DNA from 4 places in the Phyllobacterium sp. 01N428 genome. Region 3 is predicted to be linked to each of the others. Evidence: predicted binding sites of a transcription regulator. Region 3 holds the regulator's gene; each other region holds the start of a gene.

Region 1 (7,895 bases), on a different contig from region 3:
TCGTCACGCCCGGCGCTACCAATGTGCGGCCCGTTCGGCATGGGGGAGCAGCGCCTGTTGCCCGGGTCACCACGGCGACAGCCATTTATCGCGAACTCCATGCAGCCATCGTTTCGATGGAGATGACGCCCGGAACGCCGCTGAACGAAAAGGTGCTCACCGAACGCTTCGGTGTCAGCCGGACGCCGGTTCGCGAGGCGCTGATCCGCCTCGTTGAGGATGGCCTTGTCGACGTGTTTCCCCAGTCCGGAACCTTTGTTGCGCGCATTCCTGTTGCGCTGATACCTGAGGCTGTCGTCATCCGGCAGGCGCTCGAAGGCGCGACCGTGGAGCGGGCTGCATCGCGAGCGACCGCGAAGGACGTTGAACGTCTGGACGAGGTTCTGGCGCGGCAGCAATTCTTCGCCGACCGCCAGAACATGGGCGCATTCCACGAAGCCGACGAGGCCTTTCACGAGGCAATAGCCGCCATTTCAGGACATCCCGGCATCTGGCGCTACCTGAAGCCGGTGAAGGTACAGATCGACCGGGCGCGGCGCATGACCCTTCCCGCTCTGGGGCGCATGGAACACGTGCTTTCAGAGCACCGGATCATCCGCAATGCCATTGAGGCCCATGATGTGGAGGCAGCTTGCGCTGCCATGCGGAAGCACCTCGACGCCGTCATCCCCGATGTCGACGAATTGAGAAAAAGCCACCCGGAATCGTTCATCTGATCCGGACGAGATAAAACACACCACGGAGGAATGCATGCGTCAGGGATGGCGATGGTTTGGCCCGAAGGCGGGCGTGTCGCTGGATAATGTGCGTCAGGCCGGGGCGACCGATATCGTCTCCGCGCTGCACGACGTACCGATCGGCGAAGCCTGGACCACCGCTCAGGTTCAAGAGCGCAAGTCCATGATCGAATCGACACCGGACGGCCGCTCGCAGCTGACCTGGTCAGTGGTCGAAAGCATTCCAATTCCCGACGCCGTGAAACGGACCGGCGGGACGGCGAAGAACGAAATTGCCGCATGGATCGCCAGCATGGAAGCTCTGGCGGCCAATGACATCAAGGTCATCTGCTACAACTTCATGCCCGTTGTTGACTGGTGCCGCACCGAACTCGACTACGTCACGCCGACCGGGTCCACGGCGATGCGTTTCGACCACGACATGTTCGCTGTGTTCGATCTGCACATCCTGCAACGCAAGGGTGCCGCAAGTGAGTACTCGCAAGCCGACCAGGAGATCGCAGCCGAGCTCTATGCCGGCATGGGCGCACAGGAAATCGCTGATCTTACCCGCAATATCGCCAGCGCCCTTCCCGGCTCGACCACCGAGCCGCTGACGATCCCGGCGTTCCGCGACAAGCTGGAGGCCTATTCGGGTATCGATGCGAACAAGCTTCGCCAGCACCTCATCGAGTTCCTGCTGGCCGTGACACCCGTCGCCGATGATCTCGGCGTCAAGCTGACACTGCATCCCGACGATCCACCGCGCCCGCTGTTCGGGCTTCCGCGCATCGCCTCGACGGAGGCGGATTATGCCGCGCTGTTCGAAGCGGTGCCTTCGCCCGCCAACGGCATGTGCTATTGCACGGGCAGCCTTGGCGTGCGCGCCGGCAACGATCTGCCCGCAATCGCCCGGCGCTTTGCCGAACGCATTCACTTTGCCCATCTGCGGGCAACGACGCGCGAGGGGGACGGGCGCACCTTCCACGAGGCAGCGCATCTCGAAGGCGACGTCGATATGGTGGCTGTCTTGCGCGAACTCCTTGCCGAGGACCGCAAACGCGACAAGTCGCGCAGCATCATCTTCCGCTCGGACCATGGTCACCGCATGCTCGACGATCTCAACAAGGAGGTGACCCCTGGCTACCCTGCCATCGGCCGCTTGCGCGGCCTTGCCGAACTTCGGGGCATCATTCACGCCCTTGATCCACAAGCTCTCGTCTAAAAGCGATCACTTTTTACCAAATATTGCGCCCCGGCTTTCCCAAGCCGGGGCGTTCTAGTTCTTTATAGTTAATCCATTTTAACCATATTCATGAGTCGGCTCGTCCTGCTGGGCAAATAGAGCGCAATAATCCGGTGAATATCCATCACATTATCGCCATATTTTGCCTAACAGGCAGAATACGTTTCCCATAGAGAAGCATTTCCGATCACGTTTTGAATCATATTAAGACAAGCTTTTTTAGTAACTTGGCTGCTCGTTACGGCTCATCTCGACCGATCTTGCTTTGGCGGGCCACCTCAGGGCCACATTTCTCCAAAATAGAAGCAATTACTCGCTCACGCCGTGATCTACTTGCCCGGGGGTCAATCTTCAATGCGTGTGTCTTCAGTCCGGCAGTTCTGCCGCGGGCTACCACAAGTGCGAACATCACCATGGTATCTATCGCAAGCATCCGCACCGTCCTTTCGGCATCGGTGCTATTCCTCATGCTCGGCGCCGTTTCAGCACATGCAGGCTCAGCCTGCGGCGGCGCATCCTGGTATGCCTTGCGTTCCAAGACTGCATCCGGCGAACGGATGAACCCATCCGATTTGACCGCCGCTCACCGCACCCTGCCCTTCGGCTCGAAGGTCAAGGTTACCAATCAGCGCAATGGTCGTTCCATTGTCGTGCGCATCAATGATCGCGGGCCGTTCATCAAGGGCCGTGTGATCGACCTCTCCAAGGGTGCGGCCAACCGGCTCGGCTTTGTCGGACAGGGACACACCAACATCTGCATGGCCCAGCTCTGATAAGGCCTCTAAGCAAGCATGCGCCAGCGTTGGCGTATGATGGGATTGACGTTGACCGTCGAACGTGACATCGCCATGTGAGCATTTCCTGCTCGTTTAGGGGACGTTCGATGGTACTCCAAGTCGCGGTCCAGATGGACCATATCAAATCGATCCGGATCGGCGGCGACACGACATTCGCGCTTTGCCTTGAAGCGCAGAAGCGCGGGCACGTTCTCTTCCACTACACGCCCGACCGGCTCAGCCTGCGCGACGGCGTCGTGTCGGCGCGTATCGAGGAACTCAGCGTCCGCGATGTCGAAGGAGACCACTTCACCCTTGGTGAGCCGATCCGCCGTGACCTGTCGGAGATGGATGTGGTGTTGCTCCGCCAGGATCCGCCCTTCGACATGAACTACATCACGACGACGCATATGCTCGAGCGCATCCACCCGCAGACGCTCGTTGTCAACGATCCCGCCTGGGTGCGCAACAGTCCCGAAAAGATCTTCGTCACCGAGTTTCCGGATTTGATGCCGGAGACCCTGATCACCAAGGATCCTCAGGAGATTGTCGCCTTCCGCAAGGAGTTCGGCGACATCATCCTCAAGCCGCTCTATGGCAATGGTGGCGCCGGCGTATTCCACCTTGCCGATGGTGACCGCAATCTCACCTCGCTCCTCGAAATGTTCGGCCAGATGTTCCGCGAGCCGATTATCGCCCAGCGCTACCTGAAGGACGTGCGGGCCGGCGACAAGCGCATCATTCTGATCGACGGCGAACCCGTCGGGGCAATCAACCGTGTCCCGTCCGACAGCGATGCGCGGTCCAACATGCATGTCGGCGGCCGGGCTGAGAAAACGGAACTCACCGAGCGCGAGCGCGAGATCTGCGCGCGCATCGGACCGGCTTTGCGCGAACGCGGCTTCATTCTCGTCGGCATAGACGTGATCGGCGACTACATGACCGAGATCAACGTGACCTCCCCGACCGGCGTGCGCGAGGTGAAGCGTTTCGGCGGCGCCGACATTGCCGCGCTGTTCTGGGATGCCGTCGAGGCCAAGCGCGATTAAGGCTCACAGCCAATTGTGTAACTTACCGATCTACGATATGGGCAGTATCATAAATTTCCCCTTTCGCAGCCATGCGAATCGCCGCTCTGTGGGTGCTGGAACACACACCGCCAATCGCGATACGAATGGACAATTCATGGATAAGCTGTTTCTTGGGCTCTTTGAGAAAGTCAAGAAACCTATTATATTTCAAATACTTGAGAGTTGAAAAATGAAGGTGCTGCGGGATATATTGCCGCAGGCTTGACGCAGGGCCATGAATCCTCGAAAAGATTGGTGACACCTGAATAGCGAAACCGCCGCTGGTTGGCGCCGGCGACGGTTTCTAAAGTTCAGGTTCCGCACGAAGCTTTCGGACGCGGAGCCCACTCCCTTAACAAGAGTGTTTTGAGTCCCTTTCGCTCAAGTGTCAAGTCCGAAGACGCTTTTAATGTCAAAGGGGCTCGACAAATGCTCGACTCGCTTAGGATCGCTATCCGCAAACGGCGCATCATTCATCTGCGTTATTGTCCCGGTTTACGATTAATTGAACCCTATGTAGTCGGCTATGGTAAAGACGGCCGGTTGCTTCTAAAGGCTTTTCAACCAGGCGGCGCATCCCACTTAGGAGAGAGACCGGACTGGAAGCTTTTTCTTCTTGAGACATGCTCTCGCATTAAATTGACGGATTCGTCTTTTTCATCCCCACGGTCCGATTACATCCGTATTGACAATGCCATGAGGGGCGGAATTATTGCGCGCCTTTAATAGCCCCCAGTCTCTCGATAGCAACAAATTCAGCGAGGGATTCATCGGCTTTGCACTCTGGGGTCACTCCGATGAAGTCGTGCAATTACCTCTTGGCGTCTGCTTGTGATTTTGGCCTCATGGTAGAGCTTTCGCAATTGTACGATTTGAGAAGTAATCAAAATGGCAGCATTAATGTTTGCCATTTACCGCTACCTGTTTCGTTATACCTGAACTGTCCGACTCGCATTGCATATCTATCGAGCAGTTCGCTAAATCACATCCTTGAAAAACATCCCGACATACAAATGATGGACTTGCTCTGCCTACCCTGGATGTTGAAACGGGGTATCTGGCTCCCCGACAAGAAAAACTTTGCTTCGGTCCTGTACAGAGACCCTGAAACAAGCCGCCTCTTCAAAGGCGCAGTGAAGGTCGTCGCTAAATACGAAGCATATATTTCGACGTTCCATCGGTGTAAGGCAACTCAATGGGATTCGTTGCTGAAGCGAAACACGCCGATTTGTGGGCTTTAGGGGTGGGTGGACCTAAGAGGCCACCCACCCCTAATTAGCGCGGTAGGGCCTGCAATGAACCCTACAAAATACTCCCGTCAAAAGACGGTGTTACGGCATGCAGAATTTCACCGTGTCACACGCTCCCAAATACCTAACAGGCAGGCACGCGCGAATCATATCAAAATCGATTCCTCATGGGAATCCCCGCAATTCACAAGCGTAGATGGGGACATCATGCCCATCTTTGCCTGCTTTTCCACAAGGTGGCCCTATTCGTTTGAGCCCAGTATCAACGTTTTTCTTTAACCAGAAGTATTCGGGCATTTGGTGCCGAGCGAGGAGGGTGATTGATCTCCACGCGGGATCGGCGCACCTTTAAACACGAAGTTGCATCAGTCATATGGGCACCGCTGCATGCACATACCGCGTTCACTTAATGTTCTTGTGATGTGGAATGAAATGTGCTGATGTTGCGTCATTGCACTTAGCTCTTTTCATGCCCGCATTTTCAAGGACGAAATCATGGTCACCCGCGTTCGGACGGTCGCCTTCCAGGGTATCGATGCGCAGCCCGTCGATGTGCAGGTCATGATCGCGCCCGGCAAGATGGGCATGCATATTGTCGGCCTTCCGGATAAGGCTGTCGCGGAAAGCCGTGAGCGCGTCCAAGCCGCCTTGCATGCATCCGGGTTATCGATGCCGGTCAAGAAGGTGACCGTCAATCTCGCGCCCGCGGACCTTCCTAAAGAAGGCAGCCACTACGATCTTCCCATCGCCGTGGGGTTGATGGCCGGGCTCGGCGCCATCCCCGCCGATGTCTTGCAATCCTATGTCGTGCTTGGCGAACTCTCGCTCGACGGCACGATCACGCATGTGGCGGGGGTTCTCCCCGCAGCCATCGCCGCCAACCGCCAGGACAGGGGCCTGATATGCCCGGCCCCGTGTGGACCTGAGGCTGCCTGGGCAGGACCCGAGATCGATATCCTTGCGCCGCGCAGCCTCATTGCTCTCGCCAACCATTTTCGCGGCACGCAGGTTCTCTCCCGGCCCGAGCCGGCCATGCAGACGAGCGCGACCGGCCTGCCCGATCTTGCCGACATCCGCGGACAGGAAAGCGCCCGGCGCGCACTCGAAGTCGCGGCGGCTGGCGGGCACAATCTCCTTATGGCCGGGCCGCCTGGTTCCGGCAAATCCATGCTGGCGCAACGGCTCCCCTCGATCCTGCCGCCGCTTCTGCCGCGCGAATTGCTGGACGTGTCGATGATCGCGTCGATCGCCGGCGAACTTCTCGGCGGCAAGCTTACCGACCGGCGTCCGTTCCGCGCGCCGCATCACTCAGCCTCGATGGCGGCGATGGTCGGAGGCGGCATCCGTGCCCGGCCCGGTGAGGTCTCGCTCGCCCATCACGGCGTTCTCTTCCTCGATGAGTTCCCGGAATTCACGCCGCAGGTCCTCGATTCGCTGCGCCAGCCGCTGGAGACCGGCGAATGTCTGATCGCCCGCGCCAACCACCGCATCGTCTATCCGGCCCAGATCCAGCTGGTGGCGGCGATGAATCCCTGCCGTTGCGGCATGGCGGGCGAGCCCGGTCATCAATGTGCGCGTGGCCCGCGCTGCCGCCAGGACTATCAGGCACGTCTTTCCGGGCCGCTGCTCGACCGCATCGACATCAGGATCGACGTTCCTTCCGTGAGCGCGAGCGACCTCATCCGCCCGGCTGCGTCGGAAGCGAGCGTCACGGTGGCGGCGCGGGTCGCACGGGCGCGCGCCGTTCAAAAGCGGCGCTACGAAGAACTCGGCGCTCCCTCGATCACGACGAATGCGCATTCCTCCGTCGCCCTTATCGAAAAGGTCGCCGCACCCGATGCTTCCGGCATGGCGCTGCTGCATCAGGCAAGCGAGCAGATGCGATTCTCGGCCCGTGCCTATCACCGTGTGCTGAAGGTTGCGCGCACGCTGGCCGATCTCGACGGCCAGGATACGGTGGGGCGCATTCACCTTGCCGAAGCAATCTCCTATCGCATGACGACCGACAGGATGGGCGAGCCAGCGTAAGATCAGGGCAGAATGGCCGAGGGTGGCCAGGAAGCATCATGCCTGCGTCTGCACGAAAGATGCGGAAACGTTTATCAGGCGCGACCGTCCCGCCTGTCTGGTGCGAGAATCCTAGGTTAAGGACGGCGCAAATGAAAACTGCCGGACCCTTCGATCCGGCAGTTCGAGTTTCGTGGTCTCTCCCGATTACTGGACGGAACCGACGAGGATGTTGGACGGAGCTTCGATGCTGACCCAGCGCCCGGTATTGTTGGTCGCCTGGCGCTTCAGGTAGGTGTACTCGGTCTCCGACCAGTTCTTCACACCGTCAACCAGGTTATCGAGAACGAAATCACCCTTGTCGGTGCGCACGGTCAGGACCGCATGACCCTCGCCGTCAGGCTTGCGGACAACGGTGATCAGCAGATTGGCGGGCGAGATGCCGTGCTGCATCAGGTCGCGGCGCTTCAGGAGCACATAGTCTTCGCAATCGCCGACCTTGTCCGGATAGGCCCAGTATTCCTCGACCCCGTAAATTTCCTTGTCGGTGAGCGGTTTGATCTTCTGGTTCACGTCGCTGTTGACGTTGACGATCAACTGCCAGAAATCGTGGCTCATCTTTTCGGGCATGATATTGCGGCTACGGATCGAGCATTCTTCCGGCATACGCTTGCACAACTCGTAATGACCGATTGGTTGTGAGGTGAGGCCACCGGTGGTCATGAACGCTTCAGACGCCGAGGCGGAGTTTGCCCCAAATGCGGCCGTGAAGAGCGCTGCCGCGATCCCCATCGACTTCAAAACCCGCCCAATTCCGAACATGCCCTACT
Region 2 (7,895 bases), on a different contig from region 3:
TGCGGCGCATCGCATCCAACAGACGGTTGCGTGCCACCGCAAGCAACCAGGCTTCGGGCTTGGCGGGAATGCCATTGCGTGGCCAGGTTTCGAGGGCCGAGGCGAAAGCATCGGCAAGCGCCTCCTCCGCGGCAGTCAGGTCACGCGAACGCGCCGCGAGAAAGACAACGAGCCGGCCGTAGGAATGACGCGCCGCCATCTCGACGACGCGGCGCGTATCCTCATCGCTCATGGGCTTCACATCGGAATGTTTGGCCGAACTTCGACAACGCCGCCCGCCACGGCAGCCGGGGACCGGGCCGCCCAACTGAGCGCGGTATCGAGATCGGGCACGTTGATGATGTAGAAACCGCCGAGCTGTTCCTTGCTGTCGGCATAAGGTCCGTCCTGGACCTGCGGCTGACCATCCCGCAATTTTATCGTGGTCGCCGTCTCAGGCGCCTGAAGTCCGGCGCCAGTGACCATGATGCCAGCCTCCCTCAGGACTTGCGAATAAGCCATCCATCCGGCGACATAGGCTTGCTGTCTCGCTGGGTCTGTTCGCGCCGCATATGCATCTTGCGTCTCATAGGCCAAAATCGTGTAGTTCATGGCTGTTCCTTCCCGGTTATAGCGCAAAGACATGCGCCCGACGCAATGACGGCTCACCGCAGCGCATTTTGACATGAACCGAAGATTTTCCCGAGCCTATTTGATTTCAATCTCGATGAAGGAATATTCGCCGTCATTGGCGTTAATGACGTCGTGTTCGACGCCCTCCGAGCGAAAATAAGGCACGCCCTTTTTCATGTCCGCAAAGGACTCGCCATCGTTGGTCAGGAGTTTGACCCGTCCGTCCATCATCGGCACCACCACATAATCGTGGCCATGCCGGTGCCAGCCCGTATTGTCTCCCGGCGCGAACCGATACTCCGTCACCACCACGCGGTCATTGTCGATGAAGACGGTTGCCTTGGCTGATCCGGACATGCGCTCTAACCCTGGCCGCCATCGGCGACAAAGCCAGCGGCCTCGACGCCTGCGATTGCTGCCGTCTCGTCATTATCGGACGTGTCGCCACTGATGCCGACTGCGCCAATGACCTCGCCCTTGGCATTCTTGACGAGAACGCCGCCGGCAACCGGAATCACATTTCCGCCGGACGAAGCGACAAGGCCTTCCATGAAATGCGGACGGTCCTTGGCGAATTTTTCTACGGTACGCGAACCGGCACCGATAGCCAGGGCGCCATAGGCCTTGCCGAAAGCGATCTCAAAGCGAAGCATCGACGAGCCGTCCTGCTTCTGGAAGGCCTTCAGGTGACCGCCCGCGTCGAGGACAGCAACCGAAAGCGGTCGCATCCCGCCTTCGGCGCCTTTGGCCAATGCGGCCTTGATGATGGAATTAGCCTTCGAAAGTGTGATGTACGCCATGATGGTCTCTCTGCGATAGAAGTTCGAATGAAGGCAGGCTTCGGACCGAGGCCGGTTGTAGAATGACGGAGGGTGCTACTTATCGAGCGAGTCGAGTTTACGCTGCATCGCAGCGATCTGTTCCTTCAGCTCGTCGAGGCCGCCGCCATCCTTGGTGGGTTTGTCGGATGCTGCCTCGCCCGCTTCGGGCTCCGGGCCCTTGCCGAGCGGAAAGGGCGTAAACATCCGCATTGCGTTCTGCAGCATTTCGGTGTTGCGCCGCACCTGCTCTTCGACCAGCTTGATAGGGGCGCTGACATTCATCATGTCCATTGGCGTCTTGCCGAAGGCCGCGGTCAGCTGCTCGCGCATACGCTCCTGTTCCTTGGCGAAAGCCTGCATGGACTGTTCGAGGAATGTCGGCAAAACCACCTGCATCTGGTCGCCGTAATAGGCGATCAACTGGCGCAGGAACGGGATTGGCAACATGTTCTGCCCATCCTTGTTCTCCAGTTCGAAGATGATCTGCGTCAGAACCGAATGCGTGATGTCCTCCCCCGTCTTCGCATCCTGTACTGTAAAGTCCTCATTGCGCTTGACCATTTCGGCCAGATCCTCAAGCGTCACGTAGGTACTCGTGCCGGTATTGTAGAGACGCCGATTGGCATATTTCTTGATCACGACGTCGCCAGTTTTTCCTGCCATTGCTCAACTCCCCAACCTCGCGCCCTCCGCCGAATTTGCGTGCCGGCTTACGGATCAAGCGGGAAGGATAGGGGCAAAGCGCGGCAATTCAAAGAGAATTGTGCAGCGCATCCAACGCGATGCGAGGAAGGTCATGCTGCGCTGCAGCAATGGATAATTTGGCCTTCGGAAACAAATTGCCTTGTCAAACGATTGCGGGGAGGGAATTCTGTCGGGGAAGTGTGCTGCACCAACCAGCATGACAAATTTGAGGAGACTTCCCATGAGCCAATCGATCGTCATTGCCAGCGCTGCGCGCACCGCTGTCGGGTCATTCAACGGCGCATTCGCCAATACGCCGGCGCATGAACTCGGTGCTGCCGTCATCAAGGAGGTCCTTGCGCGGGCCGGTGTGGATGCGGCAGACGTGGATGAAGTCATTCTCGGCCAGGTGCTGACCGCCGGCGAGGGGCAGAACCCTGCGCGTCAGGCAGCCATTGCTGCCGGTATCCCGCAGGAGGCAACCGCCTGGAGCCTCAACCAGGTGTGCGGATCGGGCCTGCGCGCCGTGGCGCTGGGGATGCAGCAGATTGCAACAGGCGATGCCAATATCATCGTCGCCGGCGGACAGGAATCGATGTCCTTGAGCCCGCACTGCGCGCATCTTCGCGCCGGTGTGAAGATGGGCGACTACAAGATGATCGATACGATGATCAAGGACGGCCTCACCGATGCGTTTCATGGCTATCATATGGGCATCACCGCAGAGAACATTGCCCGCAAGTGGCAGTTGACGCGCGAGGAGCAGGACAGTTTCGCCCTCGCCTCGCAGAACAAGGCCGAGGCCGCGCAAAAGGCCGGGAAGTTCAAGGACGAGATCGTTCCCTTCACCATCAAGACGCGCAAAGGCGACGTTGTCGTTGCCGATGACGAATATATTCGCCATGGCGCCACAATGGATGCACTGACCAAGCTGCGTCCCGCCTTCGACAAGGAAGGCACCGTTACCGCAGGCAACGCCTCGGGACTAAACGATGGCGCCGCCGCCGTCGTACTGATGACGGAGGAAGAAGCCAATCGCCGCGGCATCAAGCCGCTTGCCCGTATCGCTTCCTGGGCAACCGCCGGCGTAGACCCGGCAATCATGGGAACTGGGCCGATCCCCGCCTCGCGCAAGGCGCTGGAGAAAGCCGGCTGGAAAGCCGAGGATCTCGACCTGGTCGAAGCCAACGAGGCATTTGCCGCGCAGGCGTGCGCCGTCAACAAGGACCTCGGCTTCAATCCCGACATCGTCAACGTCAATGGCGGCGCCATTGCGATCGGCCATCCGATCGGCGCTTCGGGTGCGCGCATTCTCAATACGCTGCTTTTCGAGCTGAAGCGCCGTAACGGCACGAAGGGCCTCGCGACCCTTTGCATCGGCGGCGGCATGGGCGTTGCACTCTGCATCGAACGCCTCAAGGACTAATCCGCTGAGGACCGGCGCGCATTTGTCGGGCCGGTCCATTTCGCACGGTGGGTAGGCCCTGCGCTTTCAATTTTCTCAACATTTTCTTGATTGGCAGAAATACGTTTAAGGGAGGGCGACAATGACAAAAACAGCAATCGTAACGGGCGGAACACGAGGCATCGGCGCTGCCATAAGCATTGCGCTGAAGAAGGCCGGTTATAATGTTGCGGCAAACTACGCCGGCAATGACGAAGCGGCGCAGAAATTCAGCAAGGAAACCGGCATACCGGCCTACAAATGGGACGTGTCCAACTACGAGGAATGCGCAGCCGGCATAGCCAAGATCGAGGCCGATCTCGGTCCGGTCGCCGTGCTCGTCAACAATGCCGGCATCACGCGCGACGCAATGTTCCACAAGATGACGCCGGCGCAGTGGAACGACGTCATCAATACGAACCTCACGGGCCTCTTCAACATGACGCACCCGGCGTGGAACGGCATGCGTGACCGCAAATTTGGGCGGGTGATCAACATATCGTCGATCAACGGCCAGAAGGGCCAGGCAGGACAGGCCAATTATTCGGCGTCGAAGGCAGGCGATATCGGCTTCACCAAGGCGCTGGCCCAGGAGGGCGCGCGCGCCGGCATCACCGTCAACGCCATCTGCCCGGGCTATATCGGCACGGAGATGGTGCGCGCGATCGACGAGAAGGTGCTCAACGAGCGCATCATTCCGCAAATCCCTGTCGGCCGTCTCGGCGAGCCGGAAGAAGTTGCACGTTGCGTGGTGTTCCTGGCATCGGACGATGCCGGCTTCATCACCGGCTCCACGATCTCGGCGAATGGCGGGCAATATTTTAGCTGATCCTGCCAAAGAGTGTCTCGCGGTCCGCGCGAGGCACTCGTCGTTCGCAAGCCCTGAATCTTCTCCTAACGGTGATGTCGCAAATCAAAGAACAAAGCGCGAAACGACAGGGCCTTGCCTGGCCATCGCGCGATTCCAGTCGGATTCTCCGACGCAGAACACGACACGGGGCTTCCCTGTTTAGATTTATGATAACTTATTGAATTAACAGTCGTATTTTATTCAATTTGACGCCTTTAGCTCCAGCATTATCGTTAATGCAGATGCAATAGAACTGATCACCCTAGCAAAAGCCGATTCAGCATTTAGCTGGACTCGGATTGTAAAAATCTACATATTGCCGTGAACAAATCAGGAATCTCATCCTAGAGCTGATTCGTAGCTGATTCGTTCTTCTCGCGTTCTATTTCTTAATGGAAGACTCCGTGAATCGGTTCATGATTGTTTATCCGGTCGCCCCCGCATACTTTCTGTCGAACGTTGAAAGTGCTACGCGGAAAAGCATGCCCGGCTACTACTCACTCACCTGATTGGGCCTTGGTACCGGTATTGGAATGTAGTTGATGAACCTTATGCCCACCTCTGAACTTCCTCTCGTCCTGACGGGCCGTGACGTTACGGCCGTACTCGGACCGACAAATACGGGAAAGACGCATCTCGCCATCGAACGGATGCTATCGCACCAGACCGGCATGATCGGCCTGCCGCTGCGGCTGCTCGCGCGCGAGGTCTATAACCGCGTGGTGCAGCGCGTCGGTGTGGCAAACGTTGCGCTGATTACGGGCGAGGAAAAGATCAATCCGGTCGGCGCGCGCTATTCAGTCTGCACAGTGGAAGCCATGCCACGCCAGACCGACATGGATTTCGTCGCCATCGACGAGGTGCAACTGGCCAATGATCTCGAGCGCGGGCACATATTCACCGATCGCATCCTGCATCTGCGCGGACGCCAGGAAACATTGTTGCTTGGCGCCGCCACAATGCGCGGTATTCTCGAAAAGCTCCTGCGCGGCATTTCCGTCGTCACGCGGCCGCGGCTTTCCAATCTTACCTATGCGGGATCGAAGAAGATTACCCGCCTGCCGCCGCGCACCGCGGTCGTAGCCTTCGCGGCCGAGGAGGTCTATGCGATCGCCGAACTCATCCGGCGCCAGAACGGCGGCGCTGCCGTGGTGATGGGGGCCTTGAGTCCCCGAACGCGCAATGCGCAGGTCGAAATCTACCAGTCGGGCGATGTCGACTATCTGGTCGCGACCGACGCGATCGGCATGGGTCTCAATCTTGATGTCGACCATGTCGCCTTCGCCCAGGACCGGAAATTCGACGGCTATCAGTTCCGCAACCTTTCGTCGGCCGAGATCGGCCAGATTGCGGGCCGAGCCGGGCGGCACCTGCGCGACGGTACCTTTGGCGTCACGGGGGCAATTTCCGGTTTTTCCGAGGAACTGGTGCAACGCGTCGAGTCGCACACATTCGACCCGGTCAAGATATTGCAATGGCGGACGGCCCGTTTCGACTATTCGAGCATCGCGGCGCTAAAGCGCTCGATCGAGACACCCGCGCCGATCGAAGGGCTGACGCGCGCGCTCCCCGCCGTCGACCAGCAGGCGCTCGAGTTTCTTTCGGCCGATCCCGACGTTGCCCCGCTTGCCAATACGCCTGAGCGCGTGGCGCTGTTGTGGGATGCCTGCGCGCTTCCAGACTACCGCAAGATCGCGCCGGCGCAGCATGCCGACATCATCGCGTCGGTCTATACCGATCTCGTCGAATTCGGTCATGTAAACGAGAATTACATGGCCGAAGAGGTGCGCCGGGCCGATTCCACGGAGGGTGACATCGACGCTCTTTCACGCAGGATCGCCCAGATCAGAACGTGGACTTTTGTGTCGCACAGGCCCGGATGGCTGGCAGATCCGACACATTGGCAAGAAAAGACGCGTGAAATTGAGGACAGACTATCCGATGCACTGCATGAACGGTTGACGAAACGCTTCGTAGACCGCAGGACAAGCGTGCTTATGAGGCGCCTGAGAGAGAATACAATGCTAGAAGCCGAAATCAGCCCTGCCGGGGACGTCGTTGTCGAAGGGCACCATGTTGGACGCCTGGACGGATTCCGTTTCACAACGGACGCACAGGTCGAGGGAACGGATGCCAAAGCCCTCCGGGCAGCCGCGCAGAAAGCCTTGGCTGCGGAGTTCGAAAGCCGGGCGGAGCGCTTTGCCGCTTCTGCCAATGGCGACTTCGCGCTCGGCTCGGATGGAACACTGCGCTGGATAGGCGCCCCGATCGCATCGGTGGTGCCGGGCGAGCAGGCGCTCAAGCCGCGCGCCGTCCTTCTGGCGGATGAGCAATTGACGGGTCCGGCGCGCGATAAGGTTGCCGCACGCGTCGATCGATTCCTGGCCCATCATATCGAGACGGTGCTCAAGCCGCTGGTTGATCTCGCCAATGCCGACGCGCTCGTCGGTATCACCAAGGGACTTGCCTTCCAGCTCGTCGAAAATTTCGGTGTCCTGCAGCGCCGCGATGTTGCTGACGACGTTCGCGGCCTCGACCAGGACTCGCGCGCTGCGCTTCGCAGGCTCGGGGTGCGGTTCGGCGCGTACCATGTCTTCCTGCCACTGCTCTTGAAGCCGGCTCCGGCCGGCCTGTTGACGCTGCTCTGGGCGCTCAAGGAAGACGCCAAGGATCGTCCGGGTTATGGCGACGTCGTACAGGTGCTCGCAGCCGGCCGCACTTCGGTCGTCACCGATGCAAGCTTTGATCCTGCATTCTACCGCCTTGCCGGTTACCGGCTGCTTGGCCGCCGCGCGGTTCGCATCGATATTCTCGAACGGCTTGCTGATCTTATTCGCCCCGCTCTCGGCTGGAAGCCTGGAACCGGCACGCGTCCGGATGGCGCCTACGATGGAACACGCTTCGTCGTAACCCCGGCAATGATGTCGATCCTTGGCGCGACTGCCGACGACATGGAAGAGATTCTGAAGAATCTCGGCTACCGTGCAGAAGCGACCGACGCCGCAGCGGTCGCTGCCAAGCTCGTCGAGCTCGATGTGGCAGCCGCGCCCGCGCCAGAAGCGGCTCCGGCTGCGGAAGGTGGCGCGGCCGAAGCCACGGCAAAACCGGCTGCAGCCGATACTGCCGAGGCAGAGTCCGCCGCATCCGAAGATACGCCGACAGTAGATGAACCCGCTGCCGCACCGGCAGAGACCACGGTTGTAGCCAGCCCGCTAGCAGAAGTGGCGGAAACTGTCGAGACTGCACCGAGCGCCCCCGAAGAGGCGCCAAAGCCAGTTCTTTTGTGGCGGCAGGCCCGTTTCGATGGGCGCGGCAATCGCGGCAATCAGGAAAAGCGCGGCAACGCCCGTGGTGCGGAAGCCAGGGGCAACAACCAGTCCGAGCAACGCAGCCCTCGTCCGGCAAACAACGAGAATGTGCGGCCCGAGCGGAGCGAGCGCAAGGAACACTTCCGTGGCAAGGGCAAGCCCGGAGGCAATGATCG
Region 3 (7,895 bases):
CCGGCGGATCCGCCTATTTCATGCGCCGGCAGGACATAACGATCGGCTCCGAAACCGTGACGGTGGAAGTCCGCGATTCGACAACCGGACAGATCATAGAGCGGCGCACCTTGCGCTACGGCGAAGACTATTCGTTCGATTACCTGCAGGGCATGCTGATCCTGAAGCGGCCGCTTTCCTCTTCGACCGGGACGACGGGCCCGGTGCGCGAAGGCGCGCTTGGCGGCAACAAGGTCTATCTCGTTTCCCAATACGAATACACGCCCATCGCTGGCGACCTTGACGGCTATGCCTATGGCGGACGGGCGCAGCAGTGGTTGGACGACAAGGTCCGGGTCGGCGTCACCGGCATGAACGAAAATACGGGCCTCGCCAACCAGAAGGCCTATGGCGCCGACATCAAGGTCCGCCATTCCGATACGACCTTCATCGAAGGCGAAATATCGCGGTCCGATGGACCGGGCTTCGGCACGTCCCGCTCCACCGATGGCGGGTTGACCTTGAGCGACGTGCAGACGACGGGCACGCGGGGCCGTCTGGCGACGGCGTGGCGCACACGGGCACAGCTCGACCTGGAGGATATCAGCAAGAGTGGTATCAAGGGCACGCTCGGCGGATATTTCCAGGAAAAGGATGCGGGCTTTTCCACCCTTTCGGAACAGGTCGCTGCGGATCAGCGGATCTGGGGACTTTCGGCAGATATCGATATCAAGAAAGATCTGAGCCTCGACCTCACCTATGACGATTTCAAGGAAGGTGAAGCGACCGATGATTTCTACGATCAGGCCGTCGGCGGCAGGTCGAAGCGCAAGGGCGCTGCCGCGATCAGCAAGCAGCTGAACGAATACTGGAAGGCCTCGTTCGGCGTCACCTATCTCGAACTCAGCAATCCGCTGGCAACCGCTTCGAACAAGTCCGGCTATGACGGGTCGCGGCTCGATGCCGGCGCTCGTCTGGAATATGCACCCGATGCCGACCATACCTATTACGGTTTCGGCCAGGGAACTTTGTCGCGATCCGGCGACATCGAACGCGGCGACCGTCTGGGCGTCGGCGCCGAATATCAGATCACCGAAAAGATCGGGCTGAGCGGCGAAGTCTCCTATGGCGCGACCGGGCTGGGCGCCCTCGCCGCCGTCACCTATGAGCCGACAGCGGAGGATAGTTACTATCTCGGCTACCGCCTCGACCCGGATCGCGCCTTCGACCTTGACCGTAGCTACGATCTTGATGGGACTGATTATGGCGCGATCGTCATCGGTGCGCGGCGCAAGCTTGACGATTATTGGTCGACCTATGCTGAAAACAATTACGACCTTTTCGGCAGGCGCAATTCGCTCGCCCAAACCTACGGTGTCGTCTATACGCCCGATGCCAAATGGACGGTCGATGGCGGGCTCGAGATCGGCACAGTCGAAGACGATACGATCGATCCCTCCACAAATCTCGAACGTTCCGATTTCGACCGCAAGGCGATCTCCCTGTCGGTCGGCTACAAGGATGAGGATCGCATTGCCGCGCGCATTCGCGGTGAGACTCGTTTCGAAGATTCCGACGATGATACCCGCGATCTCAACACCTACCTCTTCGCAACGGGCTTCAGCTGGAAAACGAACGACAACTGGCGGCTGCTCGTCAATATCGATTCAGTTCTCTCAGACTCGAACGGTGATGGTTCGTTCAGGGATGGCGACTATGTCGAAGCCTCGCTTGGATATGCCTATCGTCCGATCACGAATGACCGGCTGAACGCCCTTTTCAAATACACCTGGCTTTACGATCTTCCGGGCGAGGATCAGGTCAGCGCGGTAACTGGCGACGAATACGGGCCAGCACAGCGCAGCAACATTCTTTCCGCCGATTTCACCTACGATCTCGTTCCCTGGCTGTCCGTCGGCGCGAAATATGGCTTCCGCTACGGCGAAGTGCGCGAGCGGCTTCAGGACGATCTCGACGCATTCTCCGATTGGCAGACTTCGTCGGCGCATCTCGGCATTGTTCGAACCGATTTTCACATCGTCAAGAAATGGGACGCCTTGCTTGAAGGGCGCGTCATGTACATGGCCGAAGCGGATACGACGGACCTTGGTGTGCTCACCGCCGTCTATCGCCACGTCGGCGATAACTTCAAGGTCGGCGTCGGCTACAATTTCGGCAATTTCTCGGACGATCTGCGCGATCTGACGCTCAACGACCGTGGTGTTTTCTTCAACCTCGTCGGCAAGTACTGACACATCGTCATTATTTGCGTCGCTGTGGTACCGGCGCGGGGTCATTTCCGCGATTTTCGATATCGGCGCACTCCTTCTACACGACATATTAATACTTGTGGAACACAACTGGAACAGATAGTGTTTGTTCTGGTTTTGTTTTTCCGATTCCGTTTCGAAGGATCGCCGATGCTCACGCGTAAACAACACGAACTTCTGCTCTTCATCCATGAGCGCCTGAAGGAAACCGGCATCCCTCCATCCTTTGACGAGATGAAGGATGCATTGGACCTTGCGTCCAAATCAGGCATACATCGGCTGATAACGGCGCTCGAGGAACGTGGATTCATTCGCCGGCTTGCTAACCGCGCGCGGGCGCTGGAAGTTCTGCGCTTGCCGGATTCGATTGCGCCTGGCCTCAATGCGCAAAAGAAATTTTCGCCAAGTGTGATCGAGGGAAGCCTCGGCCGCAACGTGGCCCCGCCCCGCCCGCAGCCGCGCGCTTCGGATGATGAGGGTGCGCCGACGATCATCAACATACCCGTCATGGGCCGGATCGCGGCTGGTGTGCCGATATCCGCCATCCAGAACCAGACCCATATGATCGGCCTGCCGCCGGACATGATCGGCAGCGGCGAGCACTACGCGCTGGAGGTCAAGGGCGATTCCATGATCGAGGCGGGCATCTTCGACGGCGATACGGTCGTCATCCGGCGCGGCGACACGGCCAATCCCGGTGAAATCGTGGTAGCGCTGGTCGATGACGAAGAGGCAACCTTGAAGCGCTTTCGGCGCAAGGGAGCGTCGATTGCCCTCGAGGCCGCCAATCCGGCCTATGAGACACGCATATTCGGGCCGGATCGGGTGCGCGTGCAGGGCAAGCTGGTCGGTTTGATCCGCCGTTACTGACGTATCGGATTTTCCTGATCGTCTGCCGGTGGCTTGGTCTTTGCAGCACGCCGTTGCGGTTTTTGCTCCGCAAGATTACGGGCGGTGCGGGAAAAGACCCGATAGGCATTCCATGGGCGCTCCGGAGAGCTTACGGCGTAGGTGGTTTTCGCAGACTGGAGGCGTGCCTGCAGTTGTTTTAAAGTAATTGTAGCCGCATCAAGGCCGGCGGGTGAATCGACCTTGCTATCGCCGAGCCTTATTTCTGCGGAACCGCGTAACGCCAACTCCTGCGCCGTAATTACAAGAAGTTCCCCCGGGTCGCAGGTTGCAGCGGGACCGGTGAAGGCAAGGACAACGATATCGCCCTCGGCACAAGCCGTTGATTTTTTGGTCGCATCATCCGTATAGGCGACAATCAGGCCGCCGGTTTCCCTCGCTAGGCAAACGCCGTCCACGCACTCAAACTGCCCGTCGGTCGGCGGTGCACCATTCTTTGCCGGCGTGAGCACTTGATTTGCGCCGTACCCCTGCTGCCAGTTATCGAGGGTGAAACGGCTTGCCGTGCCGCGGTTCACCGTCAGCGCGTCGTCGGGGGCGCTCAAGGCGACAAGCCTGCCCTCTTCGGCAATCACTATATCCGGCGGACGTGCCGAGAGGAGCGGTACTATCGCTAGGGCCATCACCGCGAATCCGACGAGCCGCAGCCGTGTTGTCAGCAACATAAGCAGGACCAGTCCCGCGGTCATCAAAAGCAGGCTCGTTTGCGGCATTGATCCCAAACTGCCGCTTGGCGAATGCGCGCTGACGATCTTCGCGATCGCAATGACCCATTCGATGCCGTGTTCCATGACCGCAAACGGCAGCCAATCGAGATCAAATGGCATCGCAAGAACAGCAAGCACCGCAAACGGCATCACAAAGATCGAGACAACGGGCAGCGCCAGCGCGTTGCCCACAAGCCCGAGCGGCGCTGTGTTGTTGAAATGGTAGGCGGCGAAGATCGAGCTCGCCGTCCCGGCAACCAACGACGTCATGGCGATGGCGCCGACATGGCTTGCCGCCATCATCGGCAAACGCAGAAGAAGTCCCTCGCCTTTCGTCCGGTTGACCTGTCCTTCCGGCGCGATCTCCATCCGTAATATGCGATGAGCGCGCCTGTCGCCGAATATGACATCTGGAAACTCGGCCCCAGAATTTCATGCGGCAGCAGCGCTATCGTTATCAAAGCGCCGATGGCGAGATTGCGCATGGAGATTGCCGCGCGATCGGCCATCATGGCAATGAGCATCACCGCCAGCATCACGAAACTGCGCTGCGCCGCGACATCGGCGCCGGACAGTAGAAGATAGAAGCCGGAACCGGCAAGGGCGACGAATGCCGCCAGTTTTTTCATCGGATAGCGGGCGGCAAATCCGGGAAAGAGGGCCATGCTGGCGCGAAGCGAGCCGACGATGATACCGGCGACCAGCGCCATGTGAAAACCGGAAATCGAAAGAATATGCGAAAGGCCGCTCAGTCGCATTGCATCGTTCGTCGCCTCGCTAATGCCGTCGCGCTGGCCGGTAATCAGCGAAGCCGCAATATCGCCCGGCTCCCCCTTGATACGGGAAAGCACGCGCTGGGTAAGTTGTTGGCGGATATTGGCCACCGTCTGCCAGGCTTGAGACGCAAGCGCCTCATCGGCCGGCACTGCGGCGAGTTGAGGTTTTCCGAGGAAAAAACCGTTGGCGCCTATGCCCTTATAGTAATTATTGAATGCAAAATCGTAATTGCCGGGCCGTACCGGACCTCGCTGCGGCCGCAGGTGGACGAGGCCCTGCAGTCCCGCTCCGATCTTCGTTCCAGCAGGCACTGATCGCGCCGACACGACAACCCGTTGCGGCGAATAGCGGAGCGTCGGCCGCTCGGTTGCAACAATATCGAGGGTGACGCGCCACCCGCCTCTTGCGTCTCGGGCCATGGTCACGACGCGCCCGGTCAAACGGGTGGTAATCTCCGACCCCAGCATCCTCGTATCCGCACGCATGGTTTCGAGCTTGCCGGCGACCATTCCCGCGACAACGGCAACCGCAAAGGCGAGCGCCAGTCTGGTCCTCGGACGGGCGTGTGCGAGCTGCATCAGCCCGACAAGCAGGGTCAGCCCGAACAAAATGGCGCTCAGTCTCGGCTCCGCAGATACGCCGAAATAGATGATGGCGCCGATGCCGCAACACACCGGGAGAAACAAAAACAGCGTGCCGCACTCGATCTCCTGGCTAAAAAGCGTCGGCGCTTTGATGAAGGCGCGCCTCGTCGCCGCCATGGCAATCGCCATGGGTCGCCTACCCGCAGAGAGTTCGGTCCCTCGGCCCAGAACGCCCGTTGCTGTGCCTGGATAGGTCACAACGGCGTTCTCAGTGTCGTGAGCACTGAAAAAGAATAGCCGCTCATCGATTTTTGATCTGGTCTGCGGCTCCTCCATTTGCCCCCAAGCACCAATACCCTTGCACCTCAGCGGTGCTATGCTACATGAACGCCAGATCAATTCGATTGGACGTTCGTCTGATAGTGCGACGCGTCCCTGGAGCTCCCATGTCGTCCCCTGTCGTTACACGTTTTGCCCCATCCCCTACCGGCTACCTCCACATTGGCGGTGCCCGCACGGCACTGTTCAACTGGCTCTATGCAAAGCATACGGGTGGCAAGATGCTGCTGCGGATCGAGGATACGGATCGCGAACGTTCGTCGGAGGCGGCGGTAACCGCCATCCTCGACGGTTTGACGTGGCTCGGCCTCGATTGGGATGGCGAGGCAGTGTCCCAATACGCCCGCGCCGGTCGCCACCGCGAGGTCGCCGAGGATCTCGTTACCAAGGGCAAAGCCTATTATTGCTACGCATCGCCGGCCGAACTTGAAGAAATGCGCGAGAAAGCCCGCGCCGAAGGCCGGCCGCCGCGTTATGACGGACGCTGGCGCGACCGCGATCCCAAGGAAGCACCTGAGGGCATCAAGCCGGTCATTCGGGTCAAGGCGCCGCAGGAAGGCGAAACTGTCGTGCACGATCAGGTGCAGGGGGACGTACGTTTCCCTAACAAGGATCTCGACGATTTCATCATCTTGCGCTCAGATGGTACGCCTACCTATATGCATGCAGTGGTCGTTGACGACCACGACATGGGCGTTACGCATATCATTCGCGGTGACGACCACCTGACCAACGCAGCGCGTCAGACCGTTATTTATAACGCCATGGGTTGGGATGTACCGGTTATGGGCCATATTCCACTCATTCACGGCGCGGATGGCGCCAAGCTTTCGAAACGCCACGGTGCGCTCGGGGTTGAGGCGTATCGCGCAATGGGCTACCTGCCCGCCGCACTGCGCAATTATCTCGTCCGCCTGGGCTGGAGCCACGGCGACGACGAGATCATGTCGGACGCACAGATGATCGAGTGGTTCGAGATATCAGACATTAATCGCGGTGCCTCCCGCTTCGATTTCCAGAAGCTCGAGGCAATTAACGGCCATTATATGCGCATCACGGACGATGCCGCGTTGGTCGATGCCATGATCGCTATCCTGCCCGAGATCGAGGGCGGCGAAGCAATTCTCGCCCGGCTCAACGATACGACGAGGCAGCAACTCGTGGCGGCCATGCCCGGCCTCAAGGAGCGCGCAAAGACGCTTGTCGAACTTGCCGACAGCGCGAAATATCTTTTCGTTGATCGTCCGCTGACGCTCGACGACAAGGCAGCGGCACTGCTGAATGACGAAGGTTTGGGCGTGCTGGCCGGCGTGTTGCCCGAGCTTGCTGCGGTCGATGACTGGACGGCGTCCGCGCTCGATGCCGCAGTGCGGGTCTATGCCGAAAAAACCGGGCTCAAACTCGGCAAAGTGGCACAGCCGCTGCGTGCCGCATTGACAGGAAGAGCAACGTCTCCGGGTGTTTTTGACGTACTTGAGGTGCTGGGAAGGGACGAATCCCTCGGCCGGATCAAGGACCAGGTAAAAGGATGAGAAGTGCGTCCTTCAGGCGAATTTTGCATTGCAACATCGCGCCGTTTGAGTACGGTGTCGTGCCTGAGGAATTCACGATCTACGGCCTCGCTTGAGGCAAGTGCTTTTGCGCTGGATCAGCGCAAGCTGAAGCAAGAAAGGAACGGCAATGTCTGAAAACAACGTCAACATCGATCTAAATGGTCACCAGTTCTCAATGCCCGTGCGCAAGGGGACCATTGGACCGGATGTCGTGGACATTGGGACACTCTACAAGAACACGGGCGCGTTTACCTATGATCCCGGTTTCACGTCCACGGCGTCCTGCGAGTCGCAGATAACCTATATCGACGGCGATGAAGGCATCCTGCTGCACCGCGGCTATCCTATCGAGCAACTGGCCGAGCATGGCGATTTTCTCGAAGCCTGCTATCTGCTGCTCTACGGCGAACTGCCGACGAAGAGCCAGAAGGCCGATTTCGATTACCGCGTAACGCATCACACGATGGTGCACGAGCAGATGTCGCGTTTCTTCAGTGGTTTCCGCCGCGACGCGCATCCCATGGCGGTCATGGTCGGCTGCGTCGGCGCGCTGTCCGCGTTCTACCACGACTCGACCGATATTTCCGATCCGCATCAGCGCATGGTCGCCTCGATCCGCATGATCGCCAAGATCCCGACCCTCGCTGCCATGGCCTACAAGTACCACATCGGCCAGCCATTCGTTTATCCGCGCAACAACCTCGATTTCGCGACCAACTTCCTGCACATGTGCTTTGCCGTGCCCTGTGAAGACTATGTGCCAAATCCAGTGCTTGC
Region 4 (7,895 bases), on a different contig from region 3:
GCCGAAGCGGCAGGCGGTGGAGGCGATCGCCTTGCCGCGCCAATGCCGGGTCTCGTGAAATCTGTGCGCTTTACGGCGGGCGATCAGGTCAAGAAGGGGCAGGTTTTGCTCGTGCTCGAAGCCATGAAGATGGAGCATTCGATTACCGCACCGCATGATGGCAGGATCGCCGAAATTGCCAGCGAAGGCACGCAGGTCAAAGAGAAGTCGTCGCTCGTGCGGTTTGAAGACGCGGGCAATGATTCTTCAAAGATTTGAGGCAGCAAGCACGCCTTCGGCATGCTACGAAAGTGGCGCGGGGCCCGCAGCAGCGGGCGCCGGGCTATGTTCCCGCCTTTAATTCAGGAGATTACCTATGGCCACAAAATCCCTCCAGACGATCAAGCGCGCGCCCCTCGCCACCCCTACCGACCTTGGGGAAAAGGCGACGCGCGATATTTCCGCCGCCGTCAATGCGCTGCTTGCCGATACATTCGCGCTTTACATGAAAACCAAGAATTTTCACTGGCACATGAGCGGCCCGCATTTTCGCGACTATCATCTGATGCTCGACGAGCAAGGCGAACAGATCTTCGCCATGACCGACGTTCTTGCCGAACGCGTCCGCAAGATCGGCGGCACCACGCTCAAGTCCATCGGGCAGATTTCGTCGAAACAGCGCCTTCTCGACAATGACGCGAACTTCGTAACGCCTGAAGACATGATCGCCGAGCTGCGCGACGATACAAAGAGCTTCATCGGCTATCTGCGCCAGGTGCATGAGCTTTGCAGCGAATATAATGACAGCGCCACGACCAGCATCATCGAGAACTATATTGACGAGTCCGAGCGGCGCCATTGGTTCCTTTTTGAAGCATCGCGCGTCGGCCCGGCTGGCGTCTGATCGATCCGTTGCGGATAACCCGGCCGTCCCGGCGGCCGGTTTGTTTCCGTGATTTCCCCCGGCAGACCGATACTATCTAAACAAGACGTGCTCTAATCGTTTGCCTTGGCCAGCCTTGCCAACTGCGCGCGGCCTTGCGTCTCAACAATCATGGTCTCGACCGATGAAATGTTGAGGGCCAGCGTTGCGATCTTCTGCAAAGTATTGTTGTCAGGAAATGTCTTGGTCTTGGCTGAGCTCGTTATCAGCTGCCTTTGGGCAGCCGTGAGCCTAGCGAGCAATTCTTCGAGTTCATCCATGAATGTCCGTCCGCCGTGGTTGCAATAAATACAATACCTATAGTTGTAGCGTAGCAGTATGGGTAACTTATACTGTAATCACAATCTTGTGTCCATCCACGGCTGGCAATCTAGCCATAGGGTGCAGACGAGAATTTTCTACACGCTAAGGTTGTGGTCCATTCCGACAGATCAGTGTGTCGTCATCCATTCGCGGGCTTCGCGCAGGGCGGTTGCGAGATCAATCTTGGACATTGTCTTGCCAAGTTCGGCCCGCAGTTCCGCGGCGCGATCGCACCCCTTGATGGCGGCAATGTTGAACCATTTGTGCGCGGCCACCAGGTCGATGGCGCAATCGCGACCGGTCGCATACATAATGCCCATTTCGAAGAGGATGTCGGTCTGGGCGGAGCCACCGGCGTCACCGGTTTCGACAGTCTGAAGATCAAAGCGTGCCATTTCAGTCAAACCCCTTGTTGAAACAAATTCGCGTCGAACGAAAAGCCCTGTTAGACTTCTGAGAACCGCCATTTGTTTGTTTCGGCGTGCTCTTTCGATGCTTTCGAGAATGAACGATAGGCTTGAAATTGCTGTTAAAAGCCATGATTAACCGCCCACAAACAAAACAAAAACAACTCGTAAACTTCGCAATTCATTAAATATAGCACGCCAGCAATTGCAGGCATTTGCCGCAAATTTGCCTAAAATCGGATTTTCCGGCCTGAAGAGTTTGATAACCAAACGCGCGGTTTGCGAATCTGAACGTCGGCAATTCACCCCCGCCCACGCTACTTGAAAACAGGCGGATTTTGGGCTGGGGCTGCTTTCTTTCCCCGATTTTTTGAATTACGTTTACGTTTGCGTAAGAAAGGCGATGCTGGAGAGATCGCCTTATATCGGGAGGAAATTCATGAAACGCAATATAGTTTTGGCCTGCACCGGCCTTGTCCTTATGGCTGGCCCTACCCTTGCAGAAGAAGCGATCGTCGGATCGTGGAAGCGGCCAAACGGCACCATCATTCAATATTCGTCCTGTGGGACAGATACCTATTGCGGCACGGTGATGACCGGCGAATACAAGGGAAAGTCGATCGGCTCGATGTCCGGCAAGAGCGGTTCCTACAAGGGCACGGTCAACAAGCTCGATGAGGGCAAGACCTATAATGGCAAGGCGACGGCAACCGGGGCAACCCTTTCGCTTTCAGGCTGTGTCATGGGCGGCCTCATCTGCAAGAGCGAGAGCCTGACGCGCCAGTAGAGGCCGGGTGGGGTAGGCAGACCCCTTGGGGGTGGCGGCACTCCTTCGATGCGTTTACATTATCCACCCGCTCCACCGTGTATTGGCGTAAGTGAGCACGGCCACCGGTGGCGGTACTGGGTCAGTCCGCCGTCTGCACTTCCCCGTCCATAGGACGGAGTCGAAGAGCGGACTTCGATGGCTGAGTGGCGGCAGTCCTCGCATAAATTCCCATCATCCACCCTCTCCGCCGTCATCCTCGGGCGTTAGACCCGAGGACCCACTCTTCCCTTCGCGGCGCGAACAGCGTTCATGCCGGAGGGCCATCCTTTCTTCGTGGGCAGACAGCGTCGACGATGGATCCTCGGGACAAGGGCCCGAGGATGACGCAAGTGAGGACAGTGAGGGGGCCCAAGGATGGCGGAAACGAGAACGGCCCGAGGCGACGCAGTGCACACGACCCTTAGATGACGGAAGTGGGGGACCGCCGAGGGCAACCGCCGTATGAACTGTGCAGCACTTGCGCCTGACGACAGCTGCGAACCACTCGGCCCGGGTTCTGCTTAACCGCGGTTCGAATCGCCGCCCGGCAAATCTCAGATGTTCTCAGCGACCAGGCTTGCCACCTTCCGGTGAATTTCATTCCGGCTATCCGCAGTTCCCTTCGGATCGTAAAGATAGACAGCCAGCAGGATCGGCTTGCGGCTTGGCGGCCAGATTACCGCGATGTCATTGGCCATGCCGCTGTCGCTGGTACCGGTTTTGTCGCCGACGCTCCAGCCCTTGGGCAAGCCGCCGCGCAGACGTTTGTCGCCGGTCTTGTTCGCAAGCAGCCACTCGATGAGCTGATCGCGTGAGGATTTCGCCAGCGCGTTGCCGAGAACCGTCTTCTGCAGGTCTTTCAAAATGTGCGCCGGCGTGATCGTGTCACGCGGATCGCCGGGCGCCGCCTCGTTCAGTTCCGTCTCGCGCCGGTCCAGTCGAAACGTCGCATCGCCGAGGCTGCGCGCATATTGTGTCAGACCCTTCGGCCCGCCGAGATTGTCCAGCAAAAGATTGCCGGCGGTATTGTCGCTCAACGTGATCGCAGCTTCGCAGAGTGCAGCAAGGGTCATGCCCTCGTCGACATGCTTTCCCGTGGCGGGCGAGCCGGCAACAAGGTCGCCCTTGCCGTATTTAATGACCCGATCGAGTTTTTCTTCCTTGCGGTCGACTTTCGCCAGTACCGCGGCCGCGGCCAGGAACTTGAACGTGCTGCACATCGCGAAGCGCTCATGCGCGCGGTATTCGATCTTGCTGTCGCTCGCCGTGTCGAGCGCTGCAACCCCAAGGCGTGCACCGGTCTTTTCCCCGAGCCCCTTGAACGCCGCATCGAGATCAACCCTTTCGGCCGGCGCGGCATAGGCCAAAGCCCTCGGCAACGCCAATGCCGGTATCGCCAGCATCGATCCGAGCAATGTTCCGCGGCGGGTAATAGAACCACTCATTTCATATCTCCATGTCTTACAAACCGACTGCGCGATTCACGCGTGGCGAAAGCTGCGATCCGAACTGGCAAATTCCGTGGAGAAACTGTGACGAAAAAGAGCGCCTGAACTTGACCAATAGTGAACCTTTAGGTTATTTAACTCCTTGGTAATTTATAACGCGGGAGTGAACGATGCGAAAGACCTATCATGGGAGCTGTCATTGCGGAGCGGTTCGTTTCGAGGCCGACATCGACCTCACTCAAGGCACCAGCAGGTGCAATTGTTCGGTCTGCGCCAAAGGCCGTTTCTGGAAGGTGATCGTCGGCGGCGATGAGCTCCGTGTCGTGACGGGGTCAGAAAAATTGACCGCGTATCGTTTTGGCGGCGGCGCAATTACCCATTTCTTTTGCGACACATGCGGCATGAAACCGTTCGGTCAGGGCGAGATGGAAAGCATGGGAAAGTTCTATGGCGTCAATGTCGCCTGCCTCGATGATTTGCCTGTCAAAGACCTGGTAGCGGCGCCTTTGGAGTATCAGGATGGGCTCCACGACCACTGGGAGCGGCGGCCGCAGGAAGTGCGCCATCTTTAGATGGGATTTTGAGTTCTAACAAAAATGAGCGAGCAAAAACAACACTCTACGCCGTGAAAAGCCCTTTATTTACAGCATATTAGACTAATGTCTAATTGTTTCGAACAATTCCCCCGGCTATAAAGAAATCGATTTTAGCGTGTAGTTGTTTTCGAAATGCACTGTTGTTGACCACCTTTATCCTGCGGTTGCTGGTGTCTTAAGTATCCAGTCGTTTATGTGCAAACCCTCCCTGCACATAAAGCCGAAATTTCGGGAGGATCAGGGATAGAATGGTGCGTAGGCCATTCCTTTCTTGAGGCACGTGCCCGAACTTTTGTCGGGCCAGGCAACCGCAGGACTAATGCGCTCGAGCAGCTCCTTCGCTGGTTACGGGCAAAAAGACAGGCAGCCATGGAAGTCCCCCCATGGCTGCCTTTTTCTTGTGGTAGATGAGTTTCCCGTGCCTGGTCGCAGCGATTTTGCAGCGCCCTTGCGGGCAGACGACTTTACGCCTTGTTAGGGGCCGCGAGTTACCGAGCGCTGTCGGTTGCGCACTTGCGACAGCGAGCTGCGGAGCGCTGGCCGAGCCCTGTAGGCGGCAGCGCGTCGCCCGGCCCTGTTGGTTGGGGACTTGGCCTAATTTTGGTTGCGACAGCGAACTGGTGAGCGCTGGCCGACGCCTGGCGGAGCCTGTAGGCGGCAGCGGTCGCCCGGCCCTGTTGGTTATGAACTTGGCCGTGTCTTGGCGGTGGAAAGGAATTTGCTGCGCGAGTTGTTGCGACGCGTTTGCCGCACCTTGTCATCAACAGCGAGTTTATCGAGCCCTGTCGGTTGAGGACTTGTCGTGTCTTGGTGGCGGAAGTGAATTTGTGACGCAAGTTGGTCTCTGACTTTGCCGAGCCCCTTAGGTGGGGTGCCCGCCGGGACAGCCGCTTGCCATCGCTCTTGTTGACATAATCCTGTTTCGTGACAATCATAACCTCATGGGGATTGCGATCTCCCCACGAGGCGTCATGCCCAAGTATCGCGTCCAACAACCCCACTTTAGCGGAGGGACGCGAAATGTCTTCGACGACACGAATTTCACCCGAAAAACTGGCACGGCTTATCGGAACGCCGGCGTGCCCTGTCCTTGTCGACGTCCGTACGGATGAGGACTTTGCCCTCGACGAGCGATTGATTCCCGGCTCACGCCGCCGCTCATATGCGGCAATCGAAACCTGGCGGGATGAACTCGTCGGCAAACGGGCAATCGTCATCTGCCAGCAAGGCAGGAAGCTCAGCGAGGGGACCGCGGCGCTGCTGCGTTATCACGGCGTGCCGGCCGAATCGCTCGAGGGTGGCTACGAGGCGTGGGTCACGGCATCTCTGCCGCTGGTTCGCGTGTTACGGCTGCCGACGGCAGACCCGAATGGACGGACAATCTGGGTCACGCGGGCGCGGCCAAAGATCGACAGGATTGCCTGTCCCTGGCTGATCCGTCGATTTATCGACCCTGATGCCGTGTTCCTGTTCGTTGCGCCTGCGGAGGTCGAGGCGGTGGCCGAACGTTTTGGCGCGACGCCGTTTGATATCGAAGACGTGTTCTGGAGCCATCGCGGCGAACTCTGCACGTTCGACGTGATGATCGAGGAATTCGGCTTGACGTCCGCACCGTTGACGCGCCTTGCAACGATTGTGCGCGGTGCGGATACCGCCCGGCCGGACCTTGCACCCGAGGCACCGGGATTGCTTGCCGCATCACTCGGCCTGTCGCGAATGTATTCCGACGATCTGGCACAGTTGGAAGCTGGCATGACGCTCTACGACGCATTCTATCGCTGGTGCCGTGATGCGACGGGCGAAACGCATAACTGGCCAAATCGCAAGCTTGGTGCATGAGTTGACCGTTTCAGCACCCGATGGCGTGAACGCCGTATCCCAAGGGCGAACGGGCCATGACATCTCGTTCAGCGAAGCCGTGCATGTCTGGATGCGTGTCGCATCACTGAGCTTCGGCGGGCCTGCCGGGCAAATCGCGGTGATGCACCGCATTCTGGTCGATGAGAAGCGTTGGATCGGCGAGAACAGGTTTCTGCATGCCCTCAATTATTGTATGCTCTTGCCCGGACCCGAGGCGCAGCAGCTGGCGATCTATATTGGCTGGTTGCTGCACCGGACCAAAGGCGGCCTCGTTGCCGGCACGCTGTTTGTCCTTCCCGGCTTTCTGTCGATTCTTGGGCTCAGCGTCATCTACGTCCTGTTTGGCAATGTCGGGATGGTGGCGGGGCTCTTCTTCGGCCTCAAAGCAGCCGTGCTTGCCATCGTGCTGCAGGCGGTGGTGCGGATTGGCGGGCGCGCACTCAAGAATTGGTTCATGGTGTCAATCGCGATTGCGGCTTTCGTTGCAATTTTCGTCCTGCACGTGCCTTTTCCACTCATCGTTCTCATCGCGGCATTGATCGGCTTCATCGGAGGAAAAACCGGATCGACGCTGTTTCAATTAGGCGGAGGTCATGGCGATGCAACCTCCGGTCTTGCGGACCGGGACTCGGCGCTCGGCGAAGCGACGCCCGACCACGCCCGGCCGAATCTCGCCTGGTCGCTGAAAATAGGCGCCGTCCTTCTCGTCCTCTGGCTTGCGCCGGTCGGTGCCATAGTCCTCGCTCTCGGACCGGACAATGTGTTCAGCCAAATCGGCATCTTCTTCAGCAAAATGGCGATGGTAACGTTCGGCGGCGCGTATGCGGTCCTTTCATACGTCGCCCAGCAGGCGGTCCAGCATTACGGATGGCTGCAGCCCGGGGAAATGCTGGATGGGCTTGGCATGGCGGAGACGACACCGGGACCGCTGATTATGGTGGTACAGTTCGTCGGTTTCCTCGGCGCCTATCGAGCGCCCGGTTCGTTGCCCCCGCTCACGGCAGCCGTGCTCGCCTCGATCCTGACGACATGGGTGACGTTCGTGCCATGCTTTCTGTGGATTTTCCTTGGGGCTCCCTTCATAGAGCGGCTTCGCAACAACCGGGCGCTGACAGGAGCGATGACCGCGATTACCGCCGCCATCGTCGGCGTGATCACCAACCTTGCCGTGTGGTTCGCACTGCACGTGATGTTCACCAGCATCGTTCGCTGGGAGGCATTGGGCATCACGATCGACGTGCCGGTACTCTCTTCTGTCAACCTCGCTTCCGTCGCACTGACCGTCAGCGCGATCGCGGCCATTTTCTGGTTGAGGTCGGGAATGTTGCCGACGCTTCTTGCCACGTCATTGGCGGGCATGGCGTGGTATCTCTTCCACGGGGTGAATTGAAGCCCTGCCCCGTCAGGGCTTCAATTGTGCCGGTTCAGCGGGCCCGCTGGCCGAAAAGCACCTTCTTGGCTTCCTCGTCGTCGGCGAGGTTGCGCCGCTCCTCTTTGCCGAGTTCGAGCCCGCGCTGCACGGCGGGCCGCGCACCGATCGCTTCGAACCAG

Evidence for each region. Region 3 encodes LexA, which represses DNA repair genes until DNA is damaged. Its sites were predicted from a motif close to TGTTCNNNNTGTGTTCNG; they were not measured.
Region 1: AC1DNI_RS01325 (YifB family Mg chelatase-like AAA ATPase) is a predicted target of LexA. The motif match lies at 5,458-5,475, and genes of this name have one in related genera.
Region 2: AC1DNI_RS15470 (helicase-related protein) is a predicted target of LexA. The motif match lies at 4,779-4,796, and genes of this name have one in related genera.
Region 4: AC1DNI_RS07050 (sel1 repeat family protein) is a predicted target of LexA. The motif match lies at 1,778-1,795, and genes of this name have one in related genera.

Annotation. Positions count from the first base shown of each region.
Region 1 is NZ_JBFTRH010000001.1:268,362-276,256, reverse strand. It holds gene AC1DNI_RS01345 (GntR family transcriptional regulator) at 1-716, shown strand, start outside; gene uxuA (mannonate dehydratase) at 751-1,941, shown strand; gene AC1DNI_RS01335 (septal ring lytic transglycosylase RlpA family protein) at 2,430-2,735, shown strand; gene gshB (glutathione synthase) at 2,846-3,787, shown strand; gene AC1DNI_RS01325 (YifB family Mg chelatase-like AAA ATPase) at 5,554-7,086, shown strand; gene AC1DNI_RS01320 (transglutaminase-like cysteine peptidase) at 7,273-7,887, opposite strand.
Region 2 is NZ_JBFTRH010000006.1:60,809-68,703, forward strand. It holds gene AC1DNI_RS15435 (RNA polymerase sigma factor) at 1-232, opposite strand, end outside; gene AC1DNI_RS15440 (YciI family protein) at 238-591, opposite strand; gene AC1DNI_RS15445 (cupin domain-containing protein) at 688-969, opposite strand; gene AC1DNI_RS15450 (GlcG/HbpS family heme-binding protein) at 975-1,412, opposite strand; gene phaR (polyhydroxyalkanoate synthesis repressor PhaR) at 1,488-2,096, opposite strand; gene AC1DNI_RS15460 (acetyl-CoA C-acetyltransferase) at 2,359-3,543, shown strand; gene phbB (beta-ketoacyl-ACP reductase) at 3,665-4,390, shown strand; gene AC1DNI_RS15470 (helicase-related protein) at 4,954-7,895, shown strand, end outside.
Region 3 is NZ_JBFTRH010000003.1:4,360-12,254, forward strand. It holds gene AC1DNI_RS10075 (TonB-dependent receptor) at 1-2,231, shown strand, start outside; gene lexA (transcriptional repressor LexA) at 2,400-3,119, shown strand; gene AC1DNI_RS10085 (ComEC/Rec2 family competence protein) at 3,113-4,234, opposite strand; gene AC1DNI_RS10090 (ComEC/Rec2 family competence protein) at 4,165-5,415, opposite strand; gene gltX (glutamate--tRNA ligase) at 5,673-7,097, shown strand; gene gltA (citrate synthase) at 7,246-7,895, shown strand, end outside.
Region 4 is NZ_JBFTRH010000001.1:1,438,302-1,446,196, reverse strand. It holds gene AC1DNI_RS07065 (acetyl-CoA carboxylase biotin carboxylase subunit) at 1-258, shown strand, start outside; gene AC1DNI_RS07060 (Dps family protein) at 356-883, shown strand; gene AC1DNI_RS07055 (hypothetical protein) at 976-1,182, opposite strand; gene AC1DNI_RS07050 (sel1 repeat family protein) at 1,354-1,620, opposite strand; gene AC1DNI_RS07045 (DUF2147 domain-containing protein) at 2,072-2,419, shown strand; gene bla (class A beta-lactamase) at 2,995-3,885, opposite strand; gene AC1DNI_RS07035 (GFA family protein) at 4,059-4,460, shown strand; gene AC1DNI_RS07030 (chromate resistance protein ChrB domain-containing protein) at 5,505-6,323, shown strand; gene chrA (chromate efflux transporter) at 6,316-7,734, shown strand; gene AC1DNI_RS07020 (glutathione S-transferase N-terminal domain-containing protein) at 7,769-7,895, opposite strand, start outside.